DNA from 4 places in the Paenibacillus sp. SAF-068 genome. Region 4 is predicted to be linked to each of the others. Evidence: riboswitches for the same ligand, from Rfam matches in the RefSeq annotation. Region 4 holds a riboswitch; each other region holds the start of a gene.
What was found. A riboswitch is a leader RNA that binds a small molecule or an ion and turns the genes downstream of it on or off. The one in region 4 is predicted to bind cyclic di-AMP.
Positions count from the first base shown of each region.

Region 1: linked by a shared signal. The riboswitch ahead of ACTHPG_RS05485 (C40 family peptidase) and the one ahead of ACTHPG_RS11845 (3D domain-containing protein) in region 4 are both predicted to bind cyclic di-AMP.
Region 2: linked by a shared signal. The riboswitch ahead of ACTHPG_RS27815 (C40 family peptidase) and the one ahead of ACTHPG_RS11845 (3D domain-containing protein) in region 4 are both predicted to bind cyclic di-AMP.
Region 3: linked by a shared signal. The riboswitch ahead of ACTHPG_RS02440 (hypothetical protein) and the one ahead of ACTHPG_RS11845 (3D domain-containing protein) in region 4 are both predicted to bind cyclic di-AMP.

Region 1 covers NZ_JBQCJX010000001.1:1,217,194-1,222,885, forward strand. Annotated here, with positions in the region: gene ACTHPG_RS05460 (YkvI family membrane protein) at 1-851, opposite strand, end outside; gene ACTHPG_RS05465 (xanthine phosphoribosyltransferase) at 1,056-1,637, shown strand; gene ACTHPG_RS05470 (hypothetical protein) at 1,735-2,064, shown strand; gene ACTHPG_RS05475 (hypothetical protein) at 2,184-2,402, shown strand; gene ACTHPG_RS05480 (carboxymuconolactone decarboxylase family protein) at 2,546-2,875, shown strand; gene ACTHPG_RS05485 (C40 family peptidase) at 2,974-3,438, opposite strand; cyclic di-AMP (ydaO/yuaA leader) riboswitch at 3,444-3,575, opposite strand; gene pelA (pectate lyase) at 3,994-4,956, shown strand; tRNA gene ACTHPG_RS05495 (tRNA-Leu) at 5,127-5,211, shown strand; gene ACTHPG_RS05500 (carbohydrate-binding protein) at 5,274-5,692, opposite strand, start outside.
Region 2 covers NZ_JBQCJX010000012.1:17,378-23,069, reverse strand. Annotated here, with positions in the region: gene ACTHPG_RS27830 (YwhD family protein) at 6-509, opposite strand; gene ACTHPG_RS27825 (M1 family metallopeptidase) at 611-2,602, shown strand; gene ACTHPG_RS27820 (hypothetical protein) at 2,613-3,464, shown strand; cyclic di-AMP (ydaO/yuaA leader) riboswitch at 3,710-3,847, shown strand; gene ACTHPG_RS27815 (C40 family peptidase) at 3,851-4,321, shown strand; gene ACTHPG_RS27810 (GNAT family N-acetyltransferase) at 4,677-5,171, shown strand; gene ACTHPG_RS27805 (c-type cytochrome) at 5,323-5,682, shown strand.
Region 3 covers NZ_JBQCJX010000001.1:582,808-588,499, reverse strand. Annotated here, with positions in the region: gene ACTHPG_RS02450 (Nramp family divalent metal transporter) at 1-773, shown strand, start outside; gene ACTHPG_RS02445 (HAD family hydrolase) at 862-1,545, opposite strand; gene ACTHPG_RS02440 (hypothetical protein) at 1,673-2,071, opposite strand; cyclic di-AMP (ydaO/yuaA leader) riboswitch at 2,187-2,362, opposite strand; gene ACTHPG_RS02435 (glutathione peroxidase) at 2,732-3,211, shown strand; tRNA gene ACTHPG_RS02430 (tRNA-Leu) at 3,362-3,444, opposite strand; gene ACTHPG_RS02425 (urease accessory protein UreF) at 3,889-4,590, shown strand; gene ACTHPG_RS02420 (XRE family transcriptional regulator) at 4,847-5,056, shown strand; gene ACTHPG_RS02415 (hypothetical protein) at 5,083-5,692, shown strand, end outside.
Region 4 covers NZ_JBQCJX010000001.1:2,751,493-2,757,184, forward strand. Annotated here, with positions in the region: gene ACTHPG_RS11830 (PspA/IM30 family protein) at 1-97, opposite strand, end outside; gene ACTHPG_RS11835 (hypothetical protein) at 219-551, opposite strand; gene ACTHPG_RS11840 (polysaccharide deacetylase family protein) at 706-1,497, shown strand; gene ACTHPG_RS11845 (3D domain-containing protein) at 1,599-2,270, opposite strand; cyclic di-AMP (ydaO/yuaA leader) riboswitch at 2,273-2,469, opposite strand; gene ACTHPG_RS11850 (amino acid ABC transporter ATP-binding protein) at 2,686-3,408, opposite strand; gene ACTHPG_RS11855 (ABC transporter substrate-binding protein/permease) at 3,395-4,858, opposite strand; gene ACTHPG_RS11860 (M20 family metallopeptidase) at 5,042-5,692, shown strand, end outside.

The sequences.
Region 1 (5,692 bases), 1.5 Mb from region 4:
ATTCCATAGATATCGGCTACAAAGGTACTGAATATTTCCATGAAAATAAGGGATACATATACAGATTGCACTGCCCATCCAAGTTGAAAGGCAATACTGCCCATTGGGATTTCGAATTGGATGATGCCCGGCATCTGTGCTGACATGGCAAAATGAGCTGCCATGAGCATGAAACCTACGCCAATTCCACCGAGTACGCCGCCCCACTTCAGTACATTCCGACTGCGAATCTGGTTGCCAACGGGTACCAGAACAGCCTGAGCTAATACCAGATTGAACGAAGTATACAGCAGTGGAGATAGCCATACTTGAATAGGGTTTGAGTCTGTGGTCAGTGTGATGAATCGGGAAGCACCTGGATGATGGATGGTACTTGTAATCATAAGCAGCGATAACAGGAGCATCATGGGAACGACAATGCTATTCATTTGAAGGATGGCTTGAATGCCCCGACCGAGAAGCAGATATGTCCCTACAAGTGTGACAATCAGACCGGTTTGATAATGCAAACCCAGATGTTCGACAAAAACGGAACCTGCTCCGGCAAGCATGACACTGTTCACACCAATGAGAATGAGAAGGGTCACCCACGTGATCCACTTACCCGCCTTGTGGCCGAATAGATGTTTGTTCAGATCTTCATAAGAGCGGGACCCTGTATCGTGAGCAATCAGCATCATTTTGGTACCTAACCAGACAAAGAGCATGGTGGATAAGCCTATGGTGACGGTGGCCCATTTGCCATACTGGGTAAAAAACTGCAAAATTTCCTGGCCTGTAGCGAAGCCGGCTCCAACAACCGTTCCGATGTATGTAAATGCGATCTGCAGCACCCGAAATGCCTGTTTCATGTGTTTCCCCTCTCAGGCCCCTGTTTAGTTTGGACATGCGGGTACCATGGTACAAGGTATGCTTGACCCACGAAAGTCATGACAATCGATCATGAGCTATGGCTTGAATTGTCTCTCAAGGACAGCACCCAGGCAATTTCGCTTGAACTTATAGATAGATATATGATACTTTTACCTCATAGGATAGGCTTGGGAGGTCAAATCATGGAATTATTGAAACAACGAATTTTACAAGAAGGTGTAGTCATCTCGGAACAAGTTTTGAAGCTGGATGGTCTGTTGAACCACCAGATTGATCCTGCGTTAACGATGGAGATGGGACGCGAGTTCGCTGCCCGTTTTCGTGAAAGTGGAGTGACTCGGGTAATCACGGTAGAATCCTCAGGAATTCCGGTTGCGTTTGCCGCAGCTTATGAACTTGGGGTGCCACTTGTGTTCGCCCGTCGCAAAAAAACACTTCTGGCTGATCCTGATGCTTACTGTGAACGTGTGCCTTCCTTTACCAAAGGAATTGTAACGGACATTATGGTATCTCGCGAGTTCATTCATGAGAATGACCGTATTTTGTTCATTGATGATATTATTGCCAATGGAGATGCCGCTCGTGGCGTCATCAAAATAATTGAGCGTTCCGGTGCCGAACTTGTTGGATTCGGCGTTGTGGTCGAGAAAAGTTTTCAGGCAGGGGCAAGAACGATTCGTGAACAGGGCATACCGGTTGAAGCCTTGGTACGCATTCGTTCTCTGAATGATGGAACAGTACAATTTGACGATAACGAAATGTGACATTTTAAAGGAATAGGGCCTATTTTTTGAACTATGCCTTTGCATGACCGCGGATTTCATTTATAATGGGGTTATGTTAGGGAGAGGAGGCAACACCATGGGGAACCAACCGGCAACAGAACAATTCTTTAATGATAAGCTGGCGGAATCGAAAGTTCATTTTGAACGTGCCCTGGATTGTAAACATACGGAATTCGATGACCTTTATCCCTATATGATTGAACATCCTCAATTTTTCTGGTACAAACGCTACGTTGCCTGGTCAGAATTACTGACGATTGTAGGCTTATGCGAAGAGTTGTCCTTCTCTTGGAAAGAACAATTTACACCGCATCAAGTGGAGTACCTTGAAGAACGTGTGATGTCCGCCAAAGTGCTTGATTTTTGGTTCGAGAAGAACGACAGCAAAGAGCACGCGCAGCGGTAACTTTCAGTCGGGACATAATTTCGAATGACATGACAGTCCAATACAGTCACGTGAGACCTAAATGACTTTTCATTTAGGTCTCTTTTTGTAAATAAATTTGGAATATAGGAGCCATGCGCATGATTAGTGATACAGAATTGGACGCCCTGCGTCTGTCAGGTGAGAAAGTCAGAGTAGTACGGGACGAGCTGGAATCGAACGATGTAACCGGAATTGTTGTTGCCTGGGATGGGGAGCAAGTACTTATCCGTCGTCAGAATCGACGTGTCGTCAAGTTGGATCGTGGTTACCGATATCAGTTGTTCAGCGAACCGCGCCAGAGCCCACTTGGTGAGTAAAAGCCTAGCACTATGGCTGAACCATGAGACGTTTAATTGTTTGGAATTACCATGATTACTTGGCATAATTGACTCACTCAGGAGAGAAGATAGGTACAGTGAGGAAGAACTGTAACTATAGCCGAGAGGGTGTGCTGCAAGCCATGACATTGATGAATGATAAAGTTCATGCCTACAAGGATCAGATTGGAGCATTAAGCGATGTGCTGCCAGGTGTGGTCAAGTCGTATCATGAGTTTACGGGAGAATGTTTTCAACCTGGTGTGATTGATGCCAAGACAAAACAGCTGATTGCGCTCGGCATTGGATTGTTCGCCAACAATGAGGTATGTACCTTCTACCATGTAGAAGAAGCCCGTGCCAAGGGTGCTACTGATCAGGAGATCATGGAGACCGTTGCCGTGGCCGGAGCTGTAGGAGGCGGACATGCCCTGTCTCAGGGCGCGATGCGAGTACAGAAGGCGCTGCATTAAGTGCACATGGGGGTAGTCCAAGGACTGTTCGCATAAATGGGAAGCAAACAAAAGAGGAGGTTCCGGGTTAATCCGGAGCCTCCTCTTATTAATTTTGCCTACATTTTACCCAACATTTTATCATACATAAACTGTCCAGTTACCCGACGTGCTGTCACGTAACGATCATTGAAGTAAGGGTTGGTCATTTTAGTGATGCTGACACCTTTGCTGCTGGAGGCGTGAGCAAATTGTCCGCCGCCGATATATACACCTGTATGTGAAATGCCTTTGCCCGTCGTATTGAAGAACACCAGATCACCTGTACGAATGTTGCTTTTCGATACAGGAGTACCTGCTTTGGCTTGCTGCTGGGAAGTACGTGGCAATTCAATACTATATTTGTTGAAGAGATATCTCATAAAACCAGAACAATCGAAGCCGGCTACAGTCGTGCCACCCCATTTGTAAGGTATACCTGTCATGTTGTTCACTACGGAGTTGATACTGCTAGCCTCTGTGCTTGTTGCCCCGGATGTAAATAGTACAGCTGCTCCAAAAATGGAGATAATCAGTTTTTTCAAAATCAATGTTCTCCCTTCGATGCCTACGGAGTTAGCTAAGGGTTCGGTAGAAGGTTCCCTATATTTCCTATGTATAAGAATAATTCACCCAAAATGGTTCCCCCGTTTTCAAACATGAAACTCGGCAAATGAATAATTAAGTTTTTGTAACTATTTGAAACTATATTGCATAAATGCGTAATTGTCAAACCCATTTAAAGCCCTTCTTAGTGCCCCAATGTTATCGGAATTACGGTTTTTATATGCAAGAAGCGATTAAGTTTGGGTATCATTCATGACAAAAACGTCATTATTGATTCGTTTAGAACGAATTTGGATAAATAAATAGGTTTGTCATGAGTTGAAAGAACTATTCCGTTATGTAGAATTAAAGAGATTATATTGATTAAGTTGCATATATTGACAAAAATATATTTTTTGCATATTATCTCAGTATCCAAACCACATATTGGATGAAAATAGATCTATTTTGTTATACATCTAAATTAGGGAGGTTAGGAACTGGCCTTATAGGCAAGGTTGAATTCTGGGTTTTATCAAAATGAACATGGGAGAGTGTTACATTTGAAAGCGAAGAAAATAATTACTTTTGTTCTGGCATGCACGATGGTATTCTCAACAGTTGGAATGGCAGTTCTTCCTGTAGGGACGGTATCTGCTGCGGATGCATCGGGTACAACAGCGAGTATTTCTGATATTTTGAAGAACCAGCTGCCGAATGGAGGTTGGAGAAAAGATTATAAACAAACCAGCGGAGAGTGGGCGAAGTCCACGATAGACAATAAGGCTACATACTCAGAAATTAGAAGATTGGCGAAAGAATTTAAAAAGACAAATGATCCTCGTTACTCCGCAGCTGCAATCAAAGGAATTAACTTTTTGATCAATATGCAGTATTCGAACGGCGGATGGCCACAAGTCTATCAAAGCTCCGGATATCACAAACATATCACTTACAATGATGATGCCATGATCAACGTAATGTACATGCTGGATGAAGTAGCAACGCGTAAAGGCGATTTCTCATTTATCGACAGCACACTTGCCAATCGAAGTAAAAATTCAGTTGCTAAGGGCGTAGATGCGATCCTGAATACACAGGTCATTTCAGGCGGTAAGCTGACAGCATGGGGACAACAACATGACTCCAGTTCCCTTAAACCGGCAAGCGCAAGAATCTATGAAGTACCATCGCTGACAGCTGGAGAGAGTGTAACGATTGTTAAATTTCTCAAAACGAGACCTGCCAACGCGAAAATTACCGCATCCATTAAAGGAGCAGAGCAATGGTTTAACAAGGTGAAAATTACGGGTTACAGGTATGAAAGAGCAAATGGAGATAGCAAAATTATCGCTGACTCCAAAGCGGCACCGATTTGGGCACGCTTCTATGAGATCGGAACGGATAAACCCATCTTTATTGGTCGTGATGGGGTAGTCAAATACAAATTAAGTGATATTGATAAAGAAAGAAGAGGCGGTTACGCATGGTATGGCAACTGGCCTTCCAAGCTGTAATTTGTATGATCCCTTCGTTTTAACGAACCAAACAATGAGCTGTTAAAGGTAAATCCCGAATCGACATAAATGTCTGGTTCGGGATTTTATGTTATTATTTTCAGTGTTGACATGATAGATTCCGCATGATATATTATTTCTTGTCGCCGAGATTAAAGAAGATACAATATGCGGTCGTGGCGGAATTGGCAGACGCGCACGGTTCAGGTCCGTGTGGGCTAACCCCCCGTGGAGGTTCGAGTCCTCTCGACCGCATCTAATAAAAAGACGCCTCAAGCTAACGCTTGAGGCGTTTTTTTTGTTTGCATTTTTGATATTTATTGTGCTGCGGTAACATTAATGCTGTCAACATTCGGTCCTTCTGTTCCCGTCGTAACAACTTTCAAGGTATTGGTCCCCGTGTTCATGGGGACCTGAATTGTTTTTTCAATCCATGTGGACCAGCTTCCCGTTGCCGGAAAGGGCTCGTTGCTGATGACTTTGGTTCCGTTAACAAAAATGTCGAGGTTACGGGTTCCGCTTTCCAGCGCATAACGAAACTTTACGTTTTTGGTGCCTGTAATCGTGTTGTTAATAGCGTTCCATTGAATGGCTGAACCAGTCATTGCATTGAAGTTGACATACCCGGAACCAGTGTAACCAGGATAGATCGTTTCAATGGCAGCTTCCGTAAGTGTCGTTCCGGTCTCTGCTTCATACGTAGTGCCACTGCCTGTATTTCCGCCGTTATTCCCGC
Region 2 (5,692 bases), on a different contig from region 4:
CTGCCTTAGGCGAGTGCTTCTTTCAATTCATCTGGAGAAGCGTTCCACCATTCTTCGTTATGCGAGATCAGCAGCGTTTTGAGAGCAGCCTTATCTTCAGGCCCCAGCTCATCCAGCATGAAACGGCGCTTCATGGCATAATCCATGCGATTCACATGTTCAGCCAGCAGTTTCCATCCACGTCTTGCTTCTGTATCGATCCACATCTCACATGCCGTTGCTCCACCATACAGTTGCCCCTGCTCCGTGCGATCCACAGCTACCCACACCAGCCATACCTGGCGTCCGTTGGGTACATCCTCACGATTCGTCGAGAACTTGATATTGCGCTCCACTTTACTCTTCGCATGCATCGCACCAATATCAATTTTGGCTTCGCCATTATCAATAATGACCGGAGAAAGGTTATTCAGATCAATGGAGCCTGCACCGAAGCCTTTATGTTTGCTTTTTGCACTAACGATATTCAAGGCAATCTGTTTTTTGCCGTTTTGCTCGTTTTGGTCCATGTTTATAGCCTCCAAGGGTTGATACAAATATTTTAACTAATAATTGGCCCATTGCAAACATATACATGCTGTAGATGCTTGTCAACGGGAGGTATTTATCGATGATTCCACGACGCGCCAAGAGCTGGCTCACCGCATCCCTGGCCCTGTGTGTGCTGGCCGGAGGGATATGGATCACTCTGGGTTATACTCACTCAACTCATTCCGAATTGCCAACACTTGCCCCGGAATCGGGCAAGCCCAAGGCAAAAGCCCCAACGCCAGCACCTCCAGAAAGTGTACAGACCCCCACTGCCGAAGTGTACAGCAACCGTGTTGTGGAATATCACATGGATGTAAAACTGGTCGAAGGGAACGTACTGGAAGGAACTCAGACGATTACCTGGACACACCCAGGTAAAAAAACCGTCAGCGAACTTTACCTTCATATGTATCCCAACGCCTTCTCTTCTGCTGACACCACCTTTATGAAGGAATCCGGTGGAAAACTTCGGGGTGATGTCATGCCTACCAATGGTTATGGCTCGATGAACATTACCGAAATGAAAACGGAGGACGGGCTCTCTCTGCTGCACCGGATGCAGTATGTGCAACCAGATGACGGAAACATCAAGGACACCACACTCATTAAAGTACGCTTGCCCAAACCCGTCAAAGGCGGGGAAAGCATTACAATCCATACCCGATTTGTGGTGAATCTGCCGAAAATTTTCGCCCGGATGGGAACTGCCGATGATTTTGTCATGGCAGGTCAATGGTTCCCCAAATTAAGTGCATATGAGCCTGTGGGCAGACGCGGACGGACAACGGAGGGCTGGAATCTGCATCAATACCATGGCAATTCAGAGTTTTACGCCGACTTCGGTATATATAGTGTGCGTATTCGGGTGCCTGAAACATACAAAGTTGCTGCTACCGGATTTCCGACACAACAAGCTGTGGTGAAGAACGGAGAAAAGGTCTATCAATTCTATGCTGATGATGTGCATGATTTCGCCTGGGCAGCTTCACCGGATTTTGTCTACGCCGAGGAACCCTTTTCTGCACCCAATGTGCCCGGTGTACGAATCAAGTTATATCTGGATCCTGCTCATCAGGATTTGAAAGAACGTTATTTCTACGCCGCTAAAGCCGCACTAGCCAATTATAGCAAATGGTTTGGCCCATATCCTTACGCTACCTTATCCATCGTTGTTCCACCCAAAGCGGGGAACGGTGCTGGAGGTATGGAATACCCTACGCTGGTTACAGCCTTTGGAGCCGATGATACTACTCCAGGTTATGACCTGGAACGTACCGTAGTCCATGAGATCGGACACCAGTATTTCTATGGCATGGTTGCCAGCAACGAATTCGAGGAAGCCTGGCTGGATGAGGGATTCACCTCTTATGCAGAAGACAAATTAATGGAGCAGGAATACGGGTTGATTCCGAATCTGCCGGTACAATCAGGCCTGATTACGTCTCCTTCGTCTTTGACACAGGAATCCTGGAAGTTCGATTCACAGAATGAGTATGCTGCCAATGTTTACACACGCGGCAAGCTTGTATTGCTGGGTATTGAACATCAAGTCGGCACAAAAAAGATGGAACGCATTCTCTCTACCTATGTGAAGAAGTACCGCTTCAAACATCCCACTTCGGCTGATTTTCAGAACGTTGTGGAACAAGTGACCCGCACTTCCTGGTCTGATTATTTTGATCAATACGTCTATGGTAACGGGATGGCTGACTTTGCTGTAGAGAAGATTCGTGTTACGCCTGTACAGAAAGACGGCCAAACATTGTACGAGTCATCCGTGACGATCGCAAAAAAAGGTAGTGATTACAACGCGGTTCCTGTTCGAATTGCTTTTGAAGACGGACACACCCTCACCAAGCAATGGGATGGCAAAGAAGATCGCATTACTTATAAATTAACGCACACATCCCCCGTAACCTGGGCCATGACCGATCCCCTGTACACGATCGTGCTGGAGAACCGCCATATGAACAATTTCCTGAAATCCGGACTGGATGAGCAGACGAAGTCCCGCTGGAGCATGAGTGTAACCAAACTAATAGAAGCCATATTCGGAGGTCTGTCATGGTGAGGTGGAAACGGTGAAAGCGAAAATACGTGAAGGCTGGTTTCTCGTCCGTCAGCATATGTTCATTGCGTCACTCTTATTTCTTTATCAACTCATTTGGGGATATTTCTTCTATCGAATCGTACAATCGGCGGTCATCCCACTTCTCCTGCGCTATCCAGATCCTGATGCCGGGGAGCTGAGTACACTTTTGTTCAAAATGGAAAGCCAACTTAACCTGTCTACCCATCCGGAGGTTCATCGTTATCTATGGATCCTGGGGGGCATGCTGCTAATTCGCATGTTGATCAGCCCCCTCATTCAGGCCGGACTGCTCTACTCCCTTCAGCACTTTAATTCTACAGAGGAGCGTATCCCATTCGTCCGCGGAATCAAAATTCTGTGGAAACCGATGCTGCTGCTCCACACCATACGTACATTATTGATACTTCTGCCCGCCTATTGGCTCATACCGAAGCTCTACTCGATCCTCATGGATGGATTCCATTCCCTTCAATTACTTGTGCCTGGTATACCTTATGTTGCTGCCTGGATTGTATATGGTTGGGTGATCCACCATGCCCTGCTCTACATGCAGTTCGGTGTCTCGGCACCTGAAGGAGAAGGCGGGGCTCACGGTACTCTCATGGCACTCTGGATTGCACTGCGTCATCTCTTCGCCGTAATCGGCATTGCACTCCTGCTGGGCGGAATTCATCTGCTCGTCTTCGGGGCATTCACTTCAGCATCATGGTTATTAACGGGGCTTACCGGACTTATACTACAACAGACGTATCCACTAGCCAGATGTTTATTGAGTCTGTGGAAAATATGCAGCCATTTCCGATTATGGCAGTCCAAAATAGCCAAAGGTGAGAGCAGATAGTTTAAAAATTGTTACCATCACATGTTAAACTCATGGCCTAATATGTACTTATAAATAGGCAAACCTCAACCTTTTCCCGTCAAAGGTCGAGGTTTTTTTTGCTAATTTTTTTGCTAAACGTTGCCAAAGCCGCACTCCTCTGTTACAATAATCGCAGTGAGTTTTTAGTAACAACTTTGTAATCTTTACATTCATATTTGTAACTACTTAAAATTAAATCGTCATTTCTTGATTTCGCAGGTGCATAACTAGCATAGCCAAATTCCTGGCACCTGGGAAGCGGGGGAACCAGTTATGGGTGAATTGATCTTGCTACAGAGGGATCATAGGGGACCTTCAACCGAATCCTTAAGCTAACCTCGCAGGCGTTGGAAGGGGAATATCTCTTGTTCAAGAAGAAATTAACCGCAGCTGTACTTAGCATCACATTCGCATTATCGCTTGGTGCAGGTAGCGCATTCGCAGATTCAAAAATGGATAAAGTAATTGATTCAGCAATGGGAACTACATACAAAAGTGGGGGAACAACGCTTAACGGCTTTGACTGCTCCGGATTTACACGGTATGTATTCGACAAATTGGGGATTGATTTGGCACGCCAATCGAGTTCCCAATTCGACATGGGTGATTCCGTATCCCGCATGGAAATGAGAGCTGGCGATCTGGTATTCTTTAATACTACAGGTAAAGGCGTATCACATGTAGGAATCTTTGTAGGGGATGGAAAGTTCGCACACTCCTCTTCTTCCAAAGGCGTTACGATCAGTGCATTGAGTGAAAGTTATTGGGCCAATCGTTATGTTGGCGCTAAACGGATTATGAGCACGGACGCGTATGAATCACTGGCCCTTGACTAGGGACAAGCTGAGCAACATGATACTGTAACCATGAACCATACTGGAACGAAACAAGAAGCATAACAGAACCGCCCGGTACATTCTCCGCAGGAATGTATCCGGCGGTTTTTTTGTGCTTCCATCCTGATTCATGTTGCAAGTTACACTCGGGGTATATCCTGCCACATTAACAGGTTCATTTTGCGTTCGTTCGTCCGTGCCCTTATGATGTTTTTACCCACCCTGTTATAATATAAACGGAATTACCGGAACTTTTGTTTCATATTTTTTCTGGTAAAGGGAAACTTGCCAAATCAATATCTCTTTTGTAGAGTGAACTAAGAGTTCTGTGTCAAGGAAAGGAGCATGCAGACGTATGAAGGAAGCCCCTGTGACGTTTCATGTTGTACCGATGCAAGAAGAACATGCGGAGCTCATCTGCAGTTGGCAGTATGATCCGCCTTACAATATCTATAGCTGGCTCCCCTGGGAGCAGATGAAAGCGCTGGAAGTGGAATTCGGAGATGCACAACTGCGGCAGGAGCAATATGCGATCGTCCTGGATCAGAATGATCGTATAAGTGGATTTGCTCAATACTTCCCACTTCAAGGGGTAACCCGGATTGGCCTCGGGATGCATCCAGAGCTTTGCGGACAGGGTCAAGGGACAGCCTTTGTCACGGCCATTGTACAGGAAGCTATTCGCCGAAATCCCACGAATGAGATTGATCTGGAAGTGCTCACTTGGAACACTCGTGCCATTCAAGTCTATCTGAAGAGTGGATTTGTCACGCAGGATACATACGAACGACAGACTCCGAGCGGCTTGATGCCCTTCCACTGCATGGTCTATGAAGGGCCACGTGGTTAGAATCTATTGCAAAAAAAACAACTTCTGCCCCTTGTTATGTGATTAGTTCAAAAAATTCCCACAAAATGCTATGATGTCAGTACAGGTTCCGTTATAATGATATGGATAGTTTCAGGTTAGATGATCTTTCATTCTGGAGGGGACATAAGGGATGCACAAATGGATCATGAGCGGAGTATTTTTTGCAGCATGCGCTTTAGCTATTGTTTTAATGTTTACGCTTCCAGGGAAAGAAGAAGTGGCTGAAGAAGCCAAGCCAACCATGCCGGAAGTAACTTTGGATGCCGGACAGGCTGAAGCACTGGTCAAAGCCAATTGTATCTCCTGTCACGGGGATCAGCTTCAGGGCGGTGTAGGACCTGCTCTAGCAAACATCGGCAGCCAGGATGATCTGGAGAAGATCTACACTACGATTGTCAAAGGTAAAGGTGGCGGTATGCCTTCCTTCAAGGGCAAACTGCAGGATGAAGAGATTGCCAATATCGCCATGTGGCTATCAGAGAAGAAATAATCTCTGCACA
Region 3 (5,692 bases), 2.2 Mb from region 4:
GGATTGACCTGTTCCTGGCAAAACCGGATATGGGCGGTGTTCTCCATGGTTTTGTCCCAAATGTGGAGATCCTGCAGAACCCTGCCATGCTCTATATTGCCATTGGTATTATAGGAGCAACCGTGATGCCGCATAATCTGTATCTGCATTCTTCCATTGTGCAGACGCGTCAGATCGAACAGACACCACAGGGCAAAAAAGAAGCGATTCGTTATTCGACCATGGACTCTACAATCGCGCTGACACTCGCCTTGTTCATCAATGCGGCCATCCTGATTGTATCCGCTGCTGTATTCCATAGTGCCGGCATGACACAGGTTGCCGAGATCGCAGATGCCTACCATCTGCTGACACCTCTATTGGGTACAACGGTTGCAAGTATCCTGTTCGGTGTGGCGTTGTTAGCATCAGGTCAGAATTCTACCCTTACAGGGACACTCGCTGGACAGATTGTGATGGAAGGCTTCCTGAACATTCGAATTCCAGCTTGGCTGCGCCGACTGGTCACACGTCTGATCGCCATCATCCCGGCGGTAATTGTCACAGCGATTGCAGGAGAACACGGCACAGAAGAACTGCTCATTTTGAGCCAGGTTGTGCTGTCGCTTCAATTGCCTTTTGCGGTAATTCCCCTGGTGATGTTCACGAGTGACAAAAAAAGCATGGGGGCATTCGCCAACAAATTGTGGCTCAACATCATTTCATGGGTCATTGCCTCGATTATCGTGGTGCTGAATATCTATCTGATCATTCAAACGATCCGGTTATTCTAATCACGTTCTTATTGATAAAATACTAAAAAGGCTGATCAACTCCGGTATTCGATACCAGATTGATCAGCCTTCTTTTATTAATAATCACCTAATCCTGATTCGGCACCAGTAACGGCAGGAGTTGATCCAATGAATCAACAGTCCAATCCGCACGTTCGTCCTCCGATCGGTCTGGCTGGAATCTTCCGTAACCTTGCATAATTCGAATCGTACGCATGCCCAGCTTCCGAGCAGGTATAATATCGTTATCGATCCGATCCCCGACCATGACGGCTTCCTCTGGCGTACATCCTGCCTGTTTCAGGGCCACCGCGTATAACTCCGGATCTGGCTTGGACACCCCTTCTTCAGCCGAGCAGGCCAGAACATCAACATACTTCCGCAGTCCGTAACTCTCCAGTCTCTCTTCCGTTCCGGGACTCTGATTGGCAATAATGCCAATGCGATAATACCGTGACAACTGCTGGAGAACGGAATCCGCTGAAGGAAAAGGACGTTCAAGATCTTTTTGAAACTTCAGCTTGTCCTGAATCTGTTTCTGGTGTCCCTCGTCGTCAACGAATGTGCGAATCGCCACTCTCATAGGCCATTGCTCATAACTTTGGTAACAGTTCGCGAACAGTTCGCGTACCGCCTCAATCTTTACCGGATACCCCAAAGCACAGGCTTCGCGGACGAACTGTCCGATAATATCATCAACCGGCTCCCATTCATCCACCAGCGTATCTCCAACATCAAAAAACAACCACTTTAATCCACCTACATCCGGCACGCCAATTCCTCCTTGTAAGCATAAAAAAGAAGACTCACCATCTTGCATGAGTCTCCTCAAATTTCCGTTTATCGATACATTCAATTATAACAGGCACCTTACACCTGAGCAATCACAAGCTATGGCATTAACCATTGAGGAGAAAGCCGACTTCCCCATTGAGTGAATATACAATCCGGTCTGCGCCCATGCCCCGATAGATGCCCTTTGGATGACTCTGTTCCGTAATGACGCACAGGGATTTCGATGTCCATGAACGGCAGATCTGTAAATAACGGCAAGTCAGGTTCAGGCTGTTCTCAAAAATAAACACGTTGCCCACGCTGCCCTGCGGCAAAAACCATTTTTGAGCTGCAGCCGTATTCATGCGAATGACATGCTCTACCCCGATTCTACGGAGTCTGCGCTCTTCCCCTGCACTGTTGGTTAGAACGGCAAACGGCATTTTTTTGTACATCAGCAATTTGATAAATTTGCGTCCTGCTTCATTTGGAGCAGTCACTAAGATCATCTCAGTATCCATCATTCGTTCCTCCCTTGGCGTGAAAAGACAACAAAAAAGAAGCGTGGGGGACCAAGGCCTCCCGAACGCTTCTTAAAGAATCCATGGCGAAAACACCATGAACCAGCGTACGGCTTGTTGCCTCTCCCTTTAACGCTTACGAGGTTAGCTGACGGATTCGGGCGCGAGAGTCGCCCTATTTCCGGCTGTCACCGGAAAATTCACCCCATGAATGCCTACTGTCCTGGACAGCGCATTCTGTTGGTTCCCCCGTTTCCCACTCATGACTGAATGGAAACTCAGCGATTAAAACATCGTTCGTATATCTTAAGATCAGATCGAGCGATATTATCGTTTGTTTCGTTTTTCAGGTACAATTTAGTTTAAATTGAAATTACGTTATGAATCATACACCCGTACCATGACGGTGTAAAGTCCGTACAGATCACCGAATCGACAGATTTTCGCCAATACCGATCCATAATAACGCTTACAACATGGTTATACTCTATCCATCTCTTCAAGGCTATCTAATTCTCACTCTGACGAAAGTCACTTCGCATTTCATTCACGTATTCTGCACAACTTGCCCGTTTTGGTTCTTTTAACACCATATTAGTTTTGCATTATTTAATTGCATCCAATATAATAAGAGGTATCAGATGATATCATGGAGGCGATTAGATGACAGTTTACGAATACAAAGTCAATACCCTTCGGGGCCAAGAAGTTGAAATGTCCGACTACCGTGATAAAGTGTTACTGATTGTAAATACCGCAAGCTCATGCGGACTTACCCCTCAGTTCAAAGGTCTGCAAGAACTGCAAGACAAGTTCCAAGATGCCCCGTTTGAAGTCCTTGGTTTTCCAAGCAACCAATTTGCACAGGAAAAAGGTTCTTCCGACGATATCGCCGAGTTCTGTCAGATGAATTATGGCGTAAGCTTCCCGATGTTTGAGAAAATTGATGTGAATGGCTCAAGCGCTCACCCTCTCTTCCAGCACCTTAGCAAAGAAGCACCAGGCCTGCTTGGCTCCAAAGCAATCAAATGGAATTTCACCAAATTCCTTGTGGATCAGAACGGACAGGTAATTAAGCGTTATGCTCCGAAAACAACACCTGACAAGATTGAAGAAGATATCAAGAATTTGCTGCAAAAATAGTACATTGGCCACCCGTGCCGGAAGGTAGAGCACCATTACCCCCGGGAATGGATGGCCTTTTTTCTCACCCCTGGATACCCGACTGTTCGAAAAGACACAAAAAAAGAAGCTCTCCATTAAAGGAAAGCTTCTTCTTCATCGTTCATATGATGCGGTCGAGAGGACTCGAACCTCCACGGGCATACGCCCACTACCCCCTCAAGATAGCGTGTCTGCCATTCCACCACGACCGCATGTCGTAAATAATCGGCAACAGAATTGATTATACCGGGTTCAGAAATAAAAGTAAAGTATTTTTTAAACCTTCTTTTTCAGCCAGGCATTTTCCTCAAAAAACGCATATTCTCGTCATGTTTATCCATGAACTGCATATCCTTAGATTTGATCCCCTCTTTTCCGGCTAGAGCCGATCTTGTTGATTCATTAATATGTAGTCCTTCCTTATATATAGTCCTCCCTGCACTTCGCCACACAAATAACACAATAGGTTATATAAAATGACATAAATATTAAATATCAGAATCTATTCATTAAATTCAACAGATACTATTGACAAAAAGCGGACATTTATGGGATGATAACTATCATATAATTCGGATTTTCAAACATAAAGTTAACAAAAAGGAATATAAATGTCATTTAAAATGACATTTAACGAACACAGGAGGCGAATGATTGTGAACCGTGGGAATAAGCTGCTCGATTATGTCAAACTGCTTGATTCCTCTATTCAGGTTGGAGGGTTTACCCATTCCTTCGGCATGGATATCCATATCAGGGAGGGTACCATTCGTAATGCTGAAGATCTCGAATCATTCATGCGTTGTCAGTTGCATCCCAGCATTGTTCGTCTTGAAGGCATGGCCATCAAAGGCATCTATACCGCAGCAGATCACAAGGATACATGGCGGATAGCTCTGATCGATAAACTGGTCCACGTTCAGCGAACTCCTGGAGATCTCAGAGAACAAGCTGCCGCCATGGGAAAACGATTGATCAGACTGGCACGCGCTCTGCACCCCTGGATTGATTTCAGCCAGCTCGAACAGATCTTCGCCAAATATGATTCGGTTGGCTGCCTCTCCACTGTTCACGCCTGGATTAACCATCACCTCGACATCCCGGTCGAGGAAGCGGTCCTTGGTTACCTGCATTCAGCCATGAATGCCTGCATAACCGAAGCCTCCAAAGTCATTCCCCTGAACAACGATATAACCAAAGATCTGATGGTACGCCTGGCCTCAGATCTGGAGAATGAATGGAATACCGTATGCGCCTCGGCTGCGGATGGACTGGTACAACCAACCTCGATGTCCATGAAATCATTTTTCCCCAGTTTCCATATGCTTGGAGCTGGACTTCATGCCTACAGAGCCTAATCCTCTTCCTTCTCCCCTTCATTCAGACAAACACAAAAACACGCGGCAACCTCCTTGCCGTCGTGTTTTTTGTCGTTTTATTTGTTTATTTAACGTATTTACGCCATTTAACATCACAAAATACACTTTTTTCCGTCTTTTTTAATTGTTAGATGACGGATTTACGTATATAATAAAATACACAGCTCGCATCTCTATATATTTTACACGAAGAAATGGCGACTGAATACTACATTCTAACCAGGGGTGAACCCTTTTGAACAAGAACAAGAAAAAACCAGTGACCCCGTTCGGATGGGCCATCAAACGACGGCTAACCGAACTTCAAGTGGACCAGAAGACCTTTTGCGAACAGCATGGCATCCCACCCTACCGTTTATCCAATCTCATTCACGGCACGCGTAAAGCCACCCGATTCAGACACCTGGTTGCTGACATTTTGGATATTCCAGATGAACTGAGATAAAATTTCTGCCAAGGAGGGCCCCATCCATGAGACATGTTACATCCGATCTGGAGAGGCTATCGTTCCAGTCCATTCGTCACCAACTCATCATCGTTGATCACCATTGGGTTATCCACAGTTGTAACCGCGCATGGCAACAGGGACTCGGCCAATCATTACTCAACCCGGAAGCGAGCAGTAATCATACACATTACCTGCATCTGACGGAAGCCTGGGCAATACGAAGCAAGAACGCACACACGGCACTTGTCGCACAGAATTTGAAAGAACGCGGAGTACCTTTTCATCGAAATCATACATATGACATCTGCGTGCATGCGGCATGCAACGAAGAGCGGTGGTTTCGCGTGGAACTCACCCCTCTGTCTCATGCGAATTCAATTTTGGATATCGATCTCGCTCTGATTGCACACATGGATATTACCGAACAGAAAAAGACAGAACGCCAATTAAAAAAGGCCCTGTCTGACGTGCGCACATTGCGCGGACTCCTGCCTATTTGCGCTGTCTGCAAACAAATCAAGGACGAAAAGGAACATTGGAACTCCGTTGAGAGTTATCTGGAGAAGCATACCCACGCCGAATTTACCCATGACATCTGCCCGGAATGCATCCGGCGGTTATACCCGAAATACT
Region 4 (5,692 bases):
TATATTGGTCCGTCATCTTGATTGGATCTTCCGCCTTGTCAATAATGGCGTTGATGTTAGACATGGTTAAATCACGCAAACGTTTAAAAATGGACATTATGTTATTCCTCCTAGTCAATATTACATCGTATATAAACATACATACGTAACAATCTGCAACTCGTTTCAATTTTAGCAAATAAAATCAAAACTTGCGATTGCTCTTTATATTAAGAAGATCATTTCCCCTTGCTCAGATGATCCTCCATCAGCCTCTCTGCAGTCTGCACGATTTCATCAATCTGCATCCGCGTGATCGAATCAAAATGGATACCCATGATTACCGTGACTGTTACTTTCAGCTGTAAAGCCGCCTTTCGGGCTAGCCGCTCACACAACTCCTGTTCCTTATGACCCGGAATATGTACCGTCGTTCCGCTTACGCGCTCATGATCTACATAGAACGTGGCCACAGCACCAATATGCGCCTTCCCTCCGGTAACAAGAAAAACCTTATCCTCGCCTGCTTCAATCACCTGTAAACGTATGGACTTCAAATCATATGTACTCATATCCTATCCACCTACCCTTTTCTATATGATATATATGGAGGAATTATGGCCTTCATGGGATGAATCAACAATGAAACTTCTCACACTACGCATATTTATTGGAGACCTCGGGCATACCAAGGAGAACGTTATTTTGGAAAAGGAGGCTGATATTATGCGCATACGCCTCATCATGCTGATGGTTATCGTTATTTTCTTCGGAGGATATCATGCACCGGTTTCATCTCGGGATTCTTCAAGCCCTCCAGGTGAATCGGTATCCGGTTCAGATTCCGGGGAAGAAGAACAACTGACATTGGGACAATTACGTCAAAAATATGCCGATACGTTCAAAACCAATGGTCCTTCAACAAAGAAAGTTGCACTGACTTTTGATGATGTACCTGATCCACGGTTTACTCCACAGGTACTTGATGTATTGAAGAAATACAATGTCAGAGCTACATTCTTTATCGTAGGTAGTCGTGCTGAGAAGCATCCCGATCTGGTGAAACGCATCGTTAAGGAAGGGCATATGGTCGGCAATCACAGCTACAATCATCCGGAATTCAGTAAGCTGTCGATGAATGCCTTTCGCAAACAAATTTTACATACCGGGGATATAATTCGACGTCTGGCGGGATATACTCCCAAGATGATTCGTCCGCCTTATGGAGACATTAATGAGGAACAGCTGCGTTGGGCTGCCAGACAACACTATAGCATTGTGAACTGGAACGTAGACTCACTGGACTGGAAAGGCCTTTCTAAGACAGAGGTGAAAGATAACATCCTGTCTGCCGTCAAACCTGGCTCCATCGTTCTGCAACATGCAGGAGGCGGTGTAGGATCTAATCTAAACGGCACGATTGAGGCTTTGCCAGAGATTATTGAGGAATTGCGTAATCGGGGGTATGAACTGGTCACCTTGGACGAAATGCTGGGATTGCCAAAGGCCAAAGATTAGGCTGACCGTATTATAAATAAGAATATAAAAGGGTGCTGTTCAATCGCAAGTTAGCGACTGGCAGACACCCTGTTTGAATTCTTTTAATTATAATTTACTTTCTATTTCAGAATGTACAGCTCAATATCCTGAAAACCGAATGTGCTTACAGATTGCTTGCTACCCGGGATGAAGATATCAATCCGGTGCCCCTTGATTGCACCGCCCACATCACGTGCCGTGGCTACAAAAGCCTGTTTTGGCAATCCTGGATGGCTGTGACCAGTTACCAGTACTTTGGTTCCAAGTGGAATCACACTTGGATCAACTGCAATCGTACCCAGTTCAAGGTCATTCCCGAAATAATCGACAGCACCCCATCCTCCATTTTCAGACGGATCTGCAGAGTATGCCGTTGCTTTCACGTTCACAGCTTTGCTGTAATCAAATGTTTTACCCCAGGCTTGAACCACTTTGTTATCTGTGTTCACGTCCAAGCTTGCTGTCGTAACCGTTTTGGCTTGGGCCTTGCTTTCCGCCGCCGCGGCAGCTACATGGTTTGCCTTACCGGGAATTGTAATTTTCAAACCACCATAAATATTGTAAGGCGAGATGTCATTGTTTGCTTTAACTAACGTGTTGATTGCTACTCCGTATTGTTTCGATAAGGTGTAGAAGGTATCCCCCTCTTTGGCCACATGAACTGAATCGGCGTGAGCCGGAACGGCTTGAATGAGCATTGCTGTTGTCATTAATGCTACTGCTGTTTTGGCTATACGTTTCTTGTTAATCATGGTCTTCCTCCCTCATTGTGCCTGCGAAGTTAGTTGTCGGATTCGGATGAGGAGCCCACCCTATAGGTTCATCATTACAGTTGAAACGATATGTACCCCTAATTCACCCCAAGCAGTGTGCTGTAGATCTTCCCCCTGCACATTCTGCATCGTTACATCCCCCGCACTCCCTGTCCGGAAGTTTCGGCAGTGTTCAATATATCACAATTTTGTAACCTGAACTTGTAGTAATTCTTACCAAATGGTTCTAGCATGTAAGCTTATGTAAGAATACAGCAACCTTTAGAAAAGTTGGGCATTATGATTCCTTTATAATTGGTAACAGAATAGTTACTTTTTCGAATCCTGTATGTTATTATTTCATAAAAAAATAGCGCCACCGACTCGAAGTCAGTAACGCTATCGATCATTTCATTTAGAGTACTTTTGCAAGAAAATCACGTGTACGTGAATTTTTCGGTGCTCCAAACACCTCATCAGGTGTTCCCTCTTCCACAATAACCCCGCCATCCATGAACAGGATACGGTCTCCCACTTCACGTGCAAAGCCCATCTCATGTGTTACGATGACCATGGTCATCCCGCCTTCTGCAAGACGCTTCATGACATCCAGTACTTCGCCGACCATCTCAGGGTCCAGCGCCGAGGTAGGCTCGTCAAACAGCATCACATGCGGTTGCATGGCCAATGCTCTGGCAATGGCGATCCGTTGCTTCTGTCCGCCGGACAGCTGATTCGGGAATGCATCTTTTTTATCGTACAAGCCCACAGTGTTAAGCAGATCAGCAGCAATTTTCTCCGCTTCCTGAGTGGATTGTTTCTTCACTTTAATTGGAGCAATTGTAATGTTTTGCTCTACCGTTTTGTGTGGGAACAGGTTGAAATGCTGAAACACCATGCCCATTTTCTCACGAGTTGCGTTGATGTTGTGCTTCGGATCGGTGATTGACACGCCTTCAAAATCAATCTCACCCGAGGTAGGCTGTTCCAACAGGTTCAGACAACGCAAGAATGTACTTTTTCCCGAACCGGAAGGACCAATAACTACGACAACCTCACCTTTGCCAATCGTCACGTTAATGCCCTTAAGCACATTGTTATTTCCATAAGATTTGTGTAATTGTCTAACGTCTATCACTTGCACTCAACTTCCTTTCCAGTCGTCCCAGCAGCTTGGACAAAATGAATGTCATTACAAAATAAATGGCCGCTGCAATCAAAAATGGACTCAAGCCTTGGTACGTAATGTTTTTGACAACACTGGCCTGATACATAATGTCCACCATACCGATTACGGAGATAATGGAGGATTCTTTGATGATGGTTATGAATTCATTACCGATCGCTGGTAAGACAGCTTTGAAGGCTTGTGGCAAGATGATATAACGCATCGCCGCGCCTCTTCCCATACCCAATGAACGTGCTGCCTCCAACTGACCACGATCCACACCTTGAATACCTGCACGGAAAATCTCTGCCAGATAGGCACCACTATTGATTGAGAGTGTAATGATACCTGCCTGAAGAGCAGTGAAGTTAATACCAAAGCTCAGGGAAAAACCGTAGTAAATAATCATCAGTTGCACCAACATCGGTGTGCCACGGATGACTTCAACATAAGCTGTACCGATCCAACGCAGAATCGCAACATCATGCAGTCGGAACAAACAGATGATCAACCCGATAATAACCCCGAAGATAACCCCAAGTGCAGACAATAAAAGGGTGTAGCCTACACCTGTTGCATAGAAACTTTTGTACTCCCAGAATACTTGGAAAATATTTTGTGATTTGTTCGCTTTATCCGCCATCAGGAGACTGGCATCCGTCACCATCTGGTTGATTTTATCTTCACTTTTCAAGCGCTCAAGCGTTCCATTTACTGCAGCTAGCAGCTCGGTATTACCTTTACGAATCCCGATTGCAGCTTCTGCTTGCTCTTCGTCCGGGACAGCAGCAGCAAGTCCAATGATATCATCCAAATAACCGGCTGCTACGGTATCCTCAACGATTGCCGCGTCAATACGTTTCGTTTGCAGTTGAAGCACGATATCCGAGATTTTATCAAGCGCAGTAAGTTTCGCTCCCGGAATCTTCTGGCCGATCGTTTCCTGAATTGAACCTTTCTGCACGCCAATCTTTGCATTTTCGAGTTCTGCCATGGTTGGATACTTGTCTTTATCCACATTGCGAACCATAATGACTTGTTTTGATTTATAATAGGTGTCAGAAAAGTCGATACTTTTCTTCCGATCATCCGTCGGCGTCATGCCTGAAACGACCAGATCGACACGCCCGCTCTGCAATGCAGGCAGCAGGCCGTCGAAGCCCATATCCTCAATTACAAGCTCAGCGCCAAGATCTTTGGCAATCTCTTTGGCAATCTCAATATCAAAACCAACGATTTCATCTTTGCCATTAATTACTTTATGGAATTCATAGGGTGCAAAATCGGCACTTGTACCGAGCACCAGCTTTTTACTGCTTGAATTATCTGTAGATCCACTTGCAAGTGCCACAGGAACGGCAGTCGTCAGCAGAACGACAAAGGTCAACAGCATCATGGTGTAACGACTTATCAATTTCAACCTTGTTCTCTCCCCTTACAATACGTTGTATGCTTCTCATGTTGATGACTGAGTCATTATAAAGTACAATGCATGATTATGCAATGCATTTTGACATTACAAATGTTGACTTGTTTCTGAAAAAATAAAGCAAACATGATATAATTAATGAATTATTTTCATTTTTGCATAAGGAGTTCACTAATGACATCTAACAAATCACAAATTCTGACGGTTATTGATCAATATGCTTCCCGTTTTAAAGCCATTTCATCATATATCGGTGCCAACCCCGAACTGGGAAATGAAGAGTATCTCGCTTCTGCCCGTTTGAAAGAAGAACTGGTCTACCACGGTTTCACTGTAGAGGCTCCAATCCTTGGACTGGAGACAGCCTTTATCGGCACGTATTCCGCTGCCAAACCCGGCCCTACTGTTGCATTATTGTGCGAATATGATGCCTTGCTGGAGATCGGTCACGCTTGTGGTCACCATCTGATCTGCATGATGAGTCTCGGAGCTGCTGTTGGGCTGAAATCCATTCTGGATGAAGTAGGTGGAACGATTAAAGTATTTGGTACACCCGCAGAAGAGACACGTGGTGCCAAAGTACCAATGGCAGAAGCAGGCCTGTTCGATGACTGTGATATTGCCCTTATGGCACATCCGTATTATGCCTACGAAAAGTCAGGCAGCTCGCTGGCTATCGATGCTGTGCAATTTGAATTCCATGGCCGCTCTTCACATGCTGCTGCAAGCCCGCATGAAGGCATCAACGCACTTGATGCAGTCATTCAAACCTTCAACGGAATTAATGCTTTCCGGCAACAAGTGAAAAGCACCGTTCGGATCCAT